One region of the Priestia sp. 179-F W1.4 NHS genome, then DNA from elsewhere that is predicted to be linked to it. Evidence: riboswitches for the same ligand, from Rfam matches in the RefSeq annotation. Region 1 holds a riboswitch; each other region holds the start of a gene.
What was found. Region 1 has a riboswitch for S-adenosylmethionine ahead of mtnW (2,3-diketo-5-methylthiopentyl-1-phosphate enolase). Riboswitches for the same ligand answer to the same signal wherever they lie in the genome.
Positions count from the first base shown of each region.

Region 2: linked by a shared signal. The riboswitch ahead of ACH0CI_RS26400 (5-methyltetrahydropteroyltriglutamate--homocysteine S-methyltransferase) and the one ahead of mtnW (2,3-diketo-5-methylthiopentyl-1-phosphate enolase) in region 1 are both predicted to bind S-adenosylmethionine.
Region 3: linked by a shared signal. The riboswitch ahead of metE (5-methyltetrahydropteroyltriglutamate--homocysteine S-methyltransferase) and the one ahead of mtnW (2,3-diketo-5-methylthiopentyl-1-phosphate enolase) in region 1 are both predicted to bind S-adenosylmethionine.

Region 1 is NZ_JBIQFF010000002.1:502,005-505,365, forward strand. It holds gene mtnW (2,3-diketo-5-methylthiopentyl-1-phosphate enolase) at 1-1,218, opposite strand, end outside; SAM riboswitch class I at 1,299-1,405, opposite strand; gene ACH0CI_RS13075 (pyridoxal phosphate-dependent aminotransferase) at 1,536-2,708, opposite strand; gene ACH0CI_RS13080 (carbon-nitrogen family hydrolase) at 2,821-3,361, shown strand, end outside.
Region 2 is NZ_JBIQFF010000017.1:13,460-16,820, reverse strand. It holds gene ACH0CI_RS26410 (Rpn family recombination-promoting nuclease/putative transposase) at 1-584, shown strand, start outside; gene ACH0CI_RS26405 (alpha/beta-type small acid-soluble spore protein) at 809-1,018, shown strand; gene ACH0CI_RS26400 (5-methyltetrahydropteroyltriglutamate--homocysteine S-methyltransferase) at 1,154-2,281, opposite strand; SAM riboswitch class I at 2,363-2,463, opposite strand; gene ACH0CI_RS26395 (hypothetical protein) at 2,962-3,294, opposite strand.
Region 3 is NZ_JBIQFF010000001.1:1,251,206-1,254,566, reverse strand. It holds gene metE (5-methyltetrahydropteroyltriglutamate--homocysteine S-methyltransferase) at 1-1,621, opposite strand, end outside; cobalamin riboswitch at 1,775-1,963, opposite strand; SAM riboswitch class I at 2,043-2,153, opposite strand; gene ACH0CI_RS06570 (hypothetical protein) at 2,234-2,485, opposite strand; gene ACH0CI_RS06565 (hypothetical protein) at 2,744-2,914, opposite strand; gene ACH0CI_RS06560 (metallophosphoesterase family protein) at 3,071-3,361, opposite strand, start outside.

The DNA.
Region 1 (3,361 bases):
TAGTTGCAAAGCTTTTTGCAACTCTTTTGATTCTTCAGCTTTTTCGGCTAATGTTTGATGAGAGAGTACTGCATCTATCGCCGCACGGAATGCTTTTCCTCCTCCGATAGCTCCCTCTGGATGACCGTGAACTCCGCCTCCTGCATTAATAATGCTGTCGATTCCAAAGTCCTTCACAAGCTGCGGTACCATTCCAGGATGAATTCCTGCTGAAGGAACCGGGAAAGACTGCTTATATTTGTATACAGGACGCGTTAATTCGTAGGCAATGCCTGTCGTATCTTCAAGAGAAAGCGCTACGCTTCCGTATGGTGATGGAAACAGAGAGAAATCCGCTCCGGCTAAGCGCAATAGCTTTCCAAGCAGCAATGAATTTGAAAAACCGTAAAACTCTGATGGCGTAAGCGCTCCGCTAACAGCTGGGTGTGCCATAATCGGCAAGTTAATTTCATCATCTTCTCGAAGTGCCTGCAGTACGTCTAACCCGTAAGCAAATACGTTGAATAAAAGAGCATCGGCTCCTAGCTCAGCTGCTTTTCTCGCTTTTTCTTTTAATTCAAACGTTCGTCCCGTTAAATTAACAGCATACAGCGTGCGGTGTCCCGTTTTTTCGTATACGTCATTCAGTACTTTTTTTCCTTCTGTAACGCGAGTTTCAAAAGGTGTTCGTTCACTATCAAACAAAATCTCGTCGTCTTTAACCAAATCCACTCCGCCAAGCGCTTGCTCACGCAGCTGAGTTGTTAAGTACGTCATGTCTCTTCCAATCACGCCTTTAAAAATACTCATCACAAGCGGACGGTCATAAACGCCTAGTTTCTCTCGTATACCTTCTATTCCAAAGCGCGGTCCTGGGAATTCAGCTAATAATTCATCAGGAAAATCCAAGTCTAATAATTTCACTTTTCCATCAAGTGATAGTTTTCCGAAAACCGTAACTAAAATAGCCGGTAAATCTCTTGAAAAGTTGGCAGTAGGATAAGCAATTTTGACAATAGCCTGCTTAACCTCTCCGCCTAAATATCCGTTAACACGTTCGCAGTCTTGAAGCTCAGTTACGGATACGACGCGCCCTTTATGCTTTTGAAGCTGCTGTTGATCTAAAAGCGGCAGATCTGTCCATGAGCCGACGGTTAGTCCTAAAGCAATTCCTTCCGCTTTTTTATGAAAATTTCCTTTATTGTCATGTAGTAAGTAGCTTGCAACGATTTCACTCATTATGCTAAAAACTCCCTTGCTGTTTAATATCGTTAATAAAAAAAACCTCTTCTGTGATTAAGAAGAGGCTTTCGTTGCTCTTCTTATCTCTCAGCTGCTGCTGCAAGAATTAGCACCGTGCTTAACATGCGTTAAGTCGGTTGCCGGGCTTCATCGGGCTAGTCCCTCCACCTACTCTTAATAAGAAAGTTGCTATTTATTTAAATTGAATTCGTAGATTATATACTAAATAAAAAATACCGCTAGGATTTATCGGTTATTAATCTCGTTAACTTCTTACATATTAAGCCAACTCAAAAAGGATTGTCAATGCGTTTTTAAAATAAATTTAATTTTTTTATTCGAGATACAGCTTCTCTCATGCGCTCTTCATCCGTCAGCAGTCCTACGCGCACATAGCCTTCACCATATGTTCCGAAGCCTACTCCAGGTGCCACTACAACGTGGGCTTTTTCAAGAAGTAAATCTGAAAATTGTTCAGAAGTATATCCTTTAGGAACTTTTAGCCATGCAAAAAAGGAGCCCGCTGGAGATGTAACGTCCCAACCAATTTCTTGAAGCCCTTGAATAAAGGTATTGCGTCTAGATTCATATCGCTTAACTAAATCATTCACACATTGTTGAGATTCTAACAGAGCTGCCGCTGCTGCCTCTTGAACCGCCCCAAAGAGGCTGACATACATATGATCTTGAAGAAGATTAATAGCTTCTACTACACTTTCATTTCCTACAGCAAATCCAACTCGCCATCCCGCCATGTTATACGTTTTAGAAAGAGTATAAATTTCAATTCCCGTCTCTTTTGCACCAGGAGTCTGTAAAAAGCTGATTGGCTTTTCACCATCAAATCCAATGGCTCCGTAGGCAAAGTCGTGTACCACACAAATATCGTGCTTGGCAGCAAACGCCACGGTGTCTTCAAAAAATTCTGCCGTTGCCACTGCACCGGTAGGATTATTCGGATAGTTTAAAAACATGAGCTTTGCCTGTTCTTTAGCACGTTCACCTATCTCTTCGTATACGGGCAGAAAATGATTTTCAGCCGTGAGCGGCATCACTTCCATCTTTGCTTTTGCAAGCTCTACTCCAGACCAGTAATCAGGATATCCAGGATCCGGAACCAGCACCGTATCTCCAGGGTTTAATAAGCACTGCGGAATTTCTACAAGTCCACCCTTCCCGCCAAACAAAATAGCTACTTCTTTTTCAGGATCCACATCAACGCCATATTCTCGTTTATAAAAAGTCGCAACGGCCTCTTTTAAAAACTGGTGTCCCCGAAATGGAGAATATTTATGATGCACAGGATTAGCACTTGCTTTTTGGAGTGTTTCTACAATATGTGAAGGAGTAGGCTGATCAGGATTTCCCTGCCCTAAGTTAATAACGTCGTGCCCTTGGGCCATTACTTTTCCTACCTTGCCTACAAGTGATGCAAAAAATTGTTTTGGTAAACTTTTTAATAGTTCCGATTGCTCAAATTGTTTCATCATCGCACACCTTCTCAAAAAATTCTTGAAATTCTAGTCACAAATAATATATTGTAATACTCAACTTGTAAAGTCATTTTTTTCAACTACTAAAAAAAGGACGGATGATAAAGTGAGTGTAAAAATCACGTGTTTGCAGCTTGATATTGCGTTTGGAAACCCAACTAAAAACCGAAAATATATTCAACAAAAAATGACGGAAGCTCTAAAAGAAAACCCTGACATCCTTGTGCTTCCTGAGCTATGGGATACAGCTTATGATTTGACGCGGCTAGACGAAATTGCCGATGATGAAGGACAGCAGGCCAAGCAATTAATCTCTCAATTTGCTAAAACGAACGAAGTAAATATTGTGGCAGGTTCGATCGCGAAAAAAACAGAGCAAGGCGTCACAAATACGATGTATATTTTTGACCGAAAAGGTCGTGAAGTGTCACAATACAGTAAGCTGCACTTATTTAAATTAATGGATGAGCACCTCTATCTAGAAGCAGGAACAGCAAAAAATCTTTTTACACTTGAACAGTCTTTATGCGCAGGAGTTATTTGTTACGATATTCGTTTTCCAGAATGGATTCGCGTGCATACTAGCAGCGGAGCAGAAGTCTTATTTGTTGTTGCTCAGTGGCCGGCTCCAAGACTTGCCCATTGGA
Region 2 (3,361 bases), on a different contig from region 1:
ATTGGTCCAAGATGTATAACAGCCAAATGAAAGAAGGTATGGACTACGGAGAGCTTTGTAAAACCATCACCATCAATATTGTAAATTTCCGTTATTTATCTCATATTAATCATTATCATTCCACCTTCCAGTTATACGAACGTGAACAAAAATTACTCTTAACGGATATGATAGAAATTCATTTTATGGAACTACCTAAGTTATTGATTAAATGGCGTAACAGAGAGGTAGATCCACGAGAAGATCAACTTGTACGATGGTTATTATTGCTTGAAGCATCGGAAGATGAAGAAATCACTCAAGTATTGGAGGAGATTGCAATGCAAGAAGATCACGTGCTAAAAAAAGCGATAGATGAGTGGGAACGCGTAAGCCAAGATCCAGAAGTGTTATTAGCTTATGAAGCCCGAAGAAAAGCATTATTAGATGAGAAATCAGCTTTGAAAAGAGCTGAAAGGAAAGGAAAAGAAGAAGCTATAAAGTTAATGGCCATTGGAATGATTCAAGAAGGTATAGCGAGTAATATAATCAGTAAATTGACAGGTCTTTCTGTAGAAGAAATCGAAAATCTTCGTCATCAATAAATAGAAAAAAGAGCCGTACTTAAAAGGTACGGCTCTTTTTTCGAACATGGCAAATATTGATTTTCATTACAAGGAAATGAAACATCTAATACCACTTTTTACAGTGTCATTTGTTTCTAAAAAATAGTATAGGAAGCACGTAAGAAGATAATACATCCATTATTTACTATGTATGTACTTCTTCTACGATAGGAACTTTAAAAGAAACAAGGAGGTGACACAACATGGCAAACAACAAAAGCAGCAACAACAACGAGTTATTAGTATATGGTGCTGAACAAGCAATCGATCAAATGAAGTATGAAATTGCGAGCGAATTTGGTGTAAACCTTGGTGCTGACACAACTGCACGTGCAAACGGATCAGTAGGTGGCGAAATCACTAAGCGTCTTGTACAAATGGCTGAGCAACAACTTGGCGGAGGACGTTTCTAATAAAACTTTATAATAATGGCTGAAGGAAGAATGAACTTCATTCTTCCTTTTTTCGGTTATAAGATCCGCCTATTTATCGTATTTCAACACATCTAGAATGCTACTTATGTAAAATTAAAAAGCGATTCTCACTTTTTAGTTGGCTCCCCAGACATCTTGAGCAATTTTAATTATGTGACTAATTTTATTCCACTGTTCCTCTTCTGTTAATACATTTCCTTCTTCTGTACTTGCAAAGCCACATTGCGGACTCAATGACAAGTTAGCTAGAGGAACATACTGACTTGCTTCTTGAATTCTTTGCTTAATAACCTCAGTATCTTCTAGTGTAGGAAATTTAGATGTTACTAACCCTAAAACAACAGTTTGATTGTTACCTGTAAAGCTTTTTAATGGTTCAAAATCTCCTGAACGGTTATCATCATATTCAAGAAAAAGCCCATCTACATGTAAGTTAGTAAAGATTGCATCGGATATAGTATCATAGCCACCACTTGTGATATAAGTAGATCTAAAGTTTCCACGGCAAATATGCATAGTAATGAGCATATCTTCAGGCTTTTTAGAAATAGCATCATTTAAACAACTTACTCGAGTATTGATAATGTCTTTTACATCCATACCCAGCTTCTCAACAACCGCATTGATTCGTTCTTCAGAAACAAAATCAATCCACGAAGTATCGTCTAATTGTAGGTAACGGCAGCCTGCGTCGTAAAAGGCTTGAATCGCTTTCTGATAAGCAGCCACAGTATCATGATAAAATTGATCTCTGTTTCCATTGTAATATGTATCTTCTTGAATTCGAGTAAATAACATGTTTGGGCTTGGAAGTGAGAATTTAGCGACTTGGCTTCCATCACCATGGCGTTCGACAGCTCCTTTTAAAAACGTGAAATGTTCTACCATATAATGATGATTGAAGTCTACTTTACCTACTACCTTAATCGCGTTATTTTTGGTTTTTGCACCCTTGAATTGGCTGATATATTCTGTCTCAAACAGCTCTACACCTTCTAAGCCTGATAAGAAGTCCAAATGCCACCAAGAACGTCTAAATTCACCGTCCGTGATAGATTTAAGACCTACTTCAATTTGCTTCTGGACAAGCTTTTCAATTTCTTTATCCTCTACAGATTTTAGATCGGCTTCATTAATTGTACCATTTGCATACGCTTTTCTTGCTTCTTTAAGGGGAGTTGTGCGTAAAAAGCTGCCTACGTGATCAGCTTTAAATGGAGCCTTCACTAGTGTCTTTGTCATGAGTTTGTTTCCTTCTTTCTTTTTAAAATAAAAAACCTCTTCTTAAAAATAAGAAGAGGTTAATAATCGTTATGGGTTCTCTTCTTATCTTCAAGCAAATTGCTACTGGAATTGGCACAGTACTTTAACAGTCTGTTGCCGAGGCTTCCTAGGGCCAGTCCCTCCACCTCTCGAGATAAGAATATTCAATTTATTTAACTAGAAGAAATATTACACTTGTTTTCTTAGCTTGTCAACAAAAAATTGGAAAATCAGAAATAGCACATCTCTTATCTCATTACTTCCTCATTACCTACTACAGTAAGGGTTCTTCTTTGTTTTTGGTTTGGACAGGAAAGCTTATCGCAATAGCTACATAGTATTTAAAGAATTTGGCTCCATTACCTAATTGTTATTTATCTTCACCAATTGTATTCAAAAAATATCTGACTCCATTATACCTAGCCTCTTCATTGCACTTTGCAAGGAGCGCTATTCCTCACTTCTAATTTCTCTCTTTGATTCATTTCTTAGAGCGAATACGCTAAACCAATCTTTCATATAGTCACATCTTCTTACAAATACGAAAAGAGCAACCATCATATACTGGCTGCTCTCTCCTAGCAAAAATGCACTCACATCAATGTGAATGTGAACGTATTCATATTACAGCACTTCATTGATAAAAAAAGAAATAATTTCTATTTGCCTTTATACATAGTTAATCGTTCTTTTGCTAAATTAATTAATTCCTTTAACTCTTCAACAGATTGCTTGTTATTACAATCGTTTAATAAATCTATTGTATCTTGCAAAAATTGCTCTCTTCTTTTTACCCTTTTATATTCAGCCCTATATTCTTCTGCCATCCTTGCTGTTCGAGTAGACCCCTGACGAGGAGTGGGAACTTTTTCAAAATCTGAGGTACGAGATTTTTTATCTTTTTCATCAAGCATAGCGTTTTCTGGATTCCTATTCCTCAATCCTGATTGACCCAAAATACTCCTTGCAGCTCGTTCTCTTCCAATGGCCATTGTCATTTCCCCTCTCTGGAATTGAGATTTGAGATAAAACGTCTTGTACAGATTCAATAACAATAAA
Region 3 (3,361 bases), on a different contig from region 1:
TGATCGTCATCGCCTGCTCGTACGAGACATCTCCGTAAATAAGCGGCGGCTTGACGCAGCGAGAACCGTATGATTGCACCCAGCCAAACTTCGTAAACTGAAAGCCTCCTAATTTTTCACCGAAGTATTCAACCATGTCCGTACGCTCAAACTCTCCGTGCACAAGGACATCTAAGCCGATGTCTTCTTGAATTTCAATCCATTTTTTGATTTCAGCGTTAATGTACGCTTCATACGCTTTGTCGCTTAATTCTCCTTTACGCCACTTTAGACGCTCTTTTCTCACTTCTTTTGTTTGCGGAAAGCTTCCAATTGTTGTCGTTGGAAGAAGCGGCAGTTGAAACGCTTCTTGTTGAACGCGTTGACGTACGTCAAACGGCGCTTGGCGCTCTGCTTTATAGCTGTGCAGCTGCTTCAGCTCTTTTTGCACGTCTTGATGATTTCGAACAGATGATCCATTTAATGCTTGAATCGCTTGTTTGCTTACACTTATTTCTTTTTCTATTGCTTCTTTTCCTTGCTGCACCGCTTTTGTTAACAGCGAGATTTCCTTCAGCTTTTCATCTGCAAAAGACAGCGCGTTTTTTAGAATTGGCTCAATGGTTTTTTCGCTTTTCACCGTGACAGGAACATGTAATAAACTTGATGAAGGCTGCAGAATCAAACGGTCTTTTGATACGGCTTCTTCAATTTCACTGATTGTTAAAAGCTGTTCGTCCAAGTTTTCACGCCAAATGTTTCGTCCGTCAATCACTCCTGCTGCCAGCACTTTATCAGTTGGAAAACCATATTTATTAAGCGCCGTGAGATTTTCGCCTCGGTCATGTACAAAATCTAAGCCAATACCATGAACAGGAAGAGCAACTACTTCTTTATAGTAATCTACGCTGTCAAAGTACGTCTGCAAAATGACTTTTACATTCGGTGCCGCTTTTTTCAAAGCTTCATAGACTTCTTTATACAGTGCCAGGTCTTCTTTCGATAGCGTTGTAGCTAAAATTGGCTCATCTATTTGTACCCACTCGACCCCTTCTGCCTCCAGCTCCGCTAAGATTGTTGCATAAAGAGGAACAAACTGTTCAACTACTTTTTTAAACTCACTTTTTTTATATCCTTTTGACAGCTTCACAAATGTTACTGGACCTAAAATAACGGGTTTGCCTTTGATATTCAGCTTTTGCTTTGCTTCTTTGTAAAATTGAAGCGGGCGATTTTCTACAAGTGCCGGCGTACATTCCTCAAGCTCGGGTACGATATAGTGATAATTTGTGTTAAACCATTTTGTCATCGTAGAGGCTACCGCACCTTTTGTTCCTCGCGCGATGTCAAAGTACGTTTCAAGGGATACCGGGCCTCCGTTATATTCAAAGCGCTTTGGCACCAAACCAAACATAGCGGCTGTATCTAACACGTGATCGTATAAGCTAAAATCGCCGACTGGAATTAATTCAATTCCTGCGTCACGCTGTTTTTTTAGATGTCCTAGACGAAGAGCTTCAATTTCCTGAAGAAAGATATCTTTCTCTAGCTTTCCTGCCCAAAACTGCTCAAGCGCTTTTTTCCATTCTCGTTTTTCACCAATTCTTGGATAACCTACATTTGAACTTTTTACACTGCTCATTTTTTCCACTCCCTGTATATTTCTTTTTTTCCGCTAAACTAAAAAATCTCTCTTTTCGAAATGAAAAGAGAGATGATACGCATACTTAACTAAAGTTGAGATAGTCTGTTTTTCTCAACACGTATTCCTCACTCCTCTCTATATCCCGTAGAGCTTAAGTGCATACAACAGGCAGGTCTCCTGACTTAGGTTCATCGCTTCCTATCCCTTCCCATTTCAGCATGAAACAGTGGTTAATAAGTTACTCCCCATTACAGTGGCGGGACCGCGCCGGCTTTTCACCGGTCTTCCCTTTTAAGCTGCGTACATTCGTTACACAGCACCTGATGCATTTCTATGAAATTGTTCATTCAAAATACCTTTACATAAAATAAAAAGCCTCTCTATCATGAATAGAGAGGCATAGTATCTATGAAATCCTCTCTTATTTTTCAAAGCTGTACGCTTTGCAGGATGTAGCACCTTTTTAACAAGATTGTTAAATGGTTGCCGGGCTTCACAGGGCCAGTCCCTCCGCCTCTCTCAATAAGAGTTTTAATTGTTTATAATATTTTGAATGTAGAGTCATCTTAACACCTTACATTTATGTTGTCAAAAGAAATTTCAAAAAAATTAGTTTTCAGGAGGCGTTGACGCTAATTTTTGCCTTAATAATTTGTAATCATCTTTTCGATGTGTTTCGATCAAGTCTTTTGCTCCTTGATGATACCCTGAAGAATAAATGTACTCTACCGCCGTTTCGATAAGCAATCTCTTTTCTTCCGCACATTCTCGGTCCATTAGGGGGAACAGTCTACCTAAAAGGTCATTTAAATCTTCCTTAATAAAACGATTGAGTCCTTCTTGCATCTTTTCGTTTGCCATGATAGCTCCTCCATTTGCTGTGTATGTTCTAAGTTTCTATAAACAGGCATTTCACTGTGAATGTTAAGATAAAGTTAAGTCATTAAACAGTATATCAAGTGAATGTTTTTCTTCAATTACATATGTAATACAAATATATGACAAATATAGAGAATATATCATCATTCATTATCTATTATAACGCTTGGCTTAGCCTTCTGCTACAAGGTTTCGTACGGTTTTCTAAAAGAGGCTGAGACACAACGAAGTGAATCCAATCTAAAGGCAAATGGGATACATGAGCTGAATCGCTTGTGACACCGCAGTTGATTTTCGTACAAGACTTCGCTTTCCGCGGGCGGTCGCTGAGCCTCCTCGTCGCATACGCTCCTGTGGGGTCTCACCTGTTCCGCTTTTCCCGCAGGAGTCTTCGTCTTGTCCTCCAATCACCTGCTAGAAAGACCTATACACATGAAATCTACGTTTACCCTAATAAAAAAATGAACCACTAATCAAGATGCTTGATTAGTGGTTCATTTTTCATTTCGCCTAAAACCCTTTTTTCCCAGCCTCTTTTTTTGAACCTAGCTTTCTACTTTCTTGTTTTTACAAACAACTTCTTCGAGGTCGTCCAAAATCCTTCCAAAGAAGAGGTCCTAAAATGTCGTACCGGCTAACAAAAAACTCCGTAAAATTATAATTATTTAAAATTAAAGGCGGTTCAAAATCAAGGGGAGCACCCGCGCCTCCTGATAATACAAAATCAGTACCTCTTCCAAGCGTAAACGACCCGTTTCTGTTTTTTCTAATAAACTGCTCGTCATACGCATGCACGTGGCTGACTAACACTTTTTTCACGCGATGTTCTTGAATTAAATCAAAAAATTCTTGACTCTG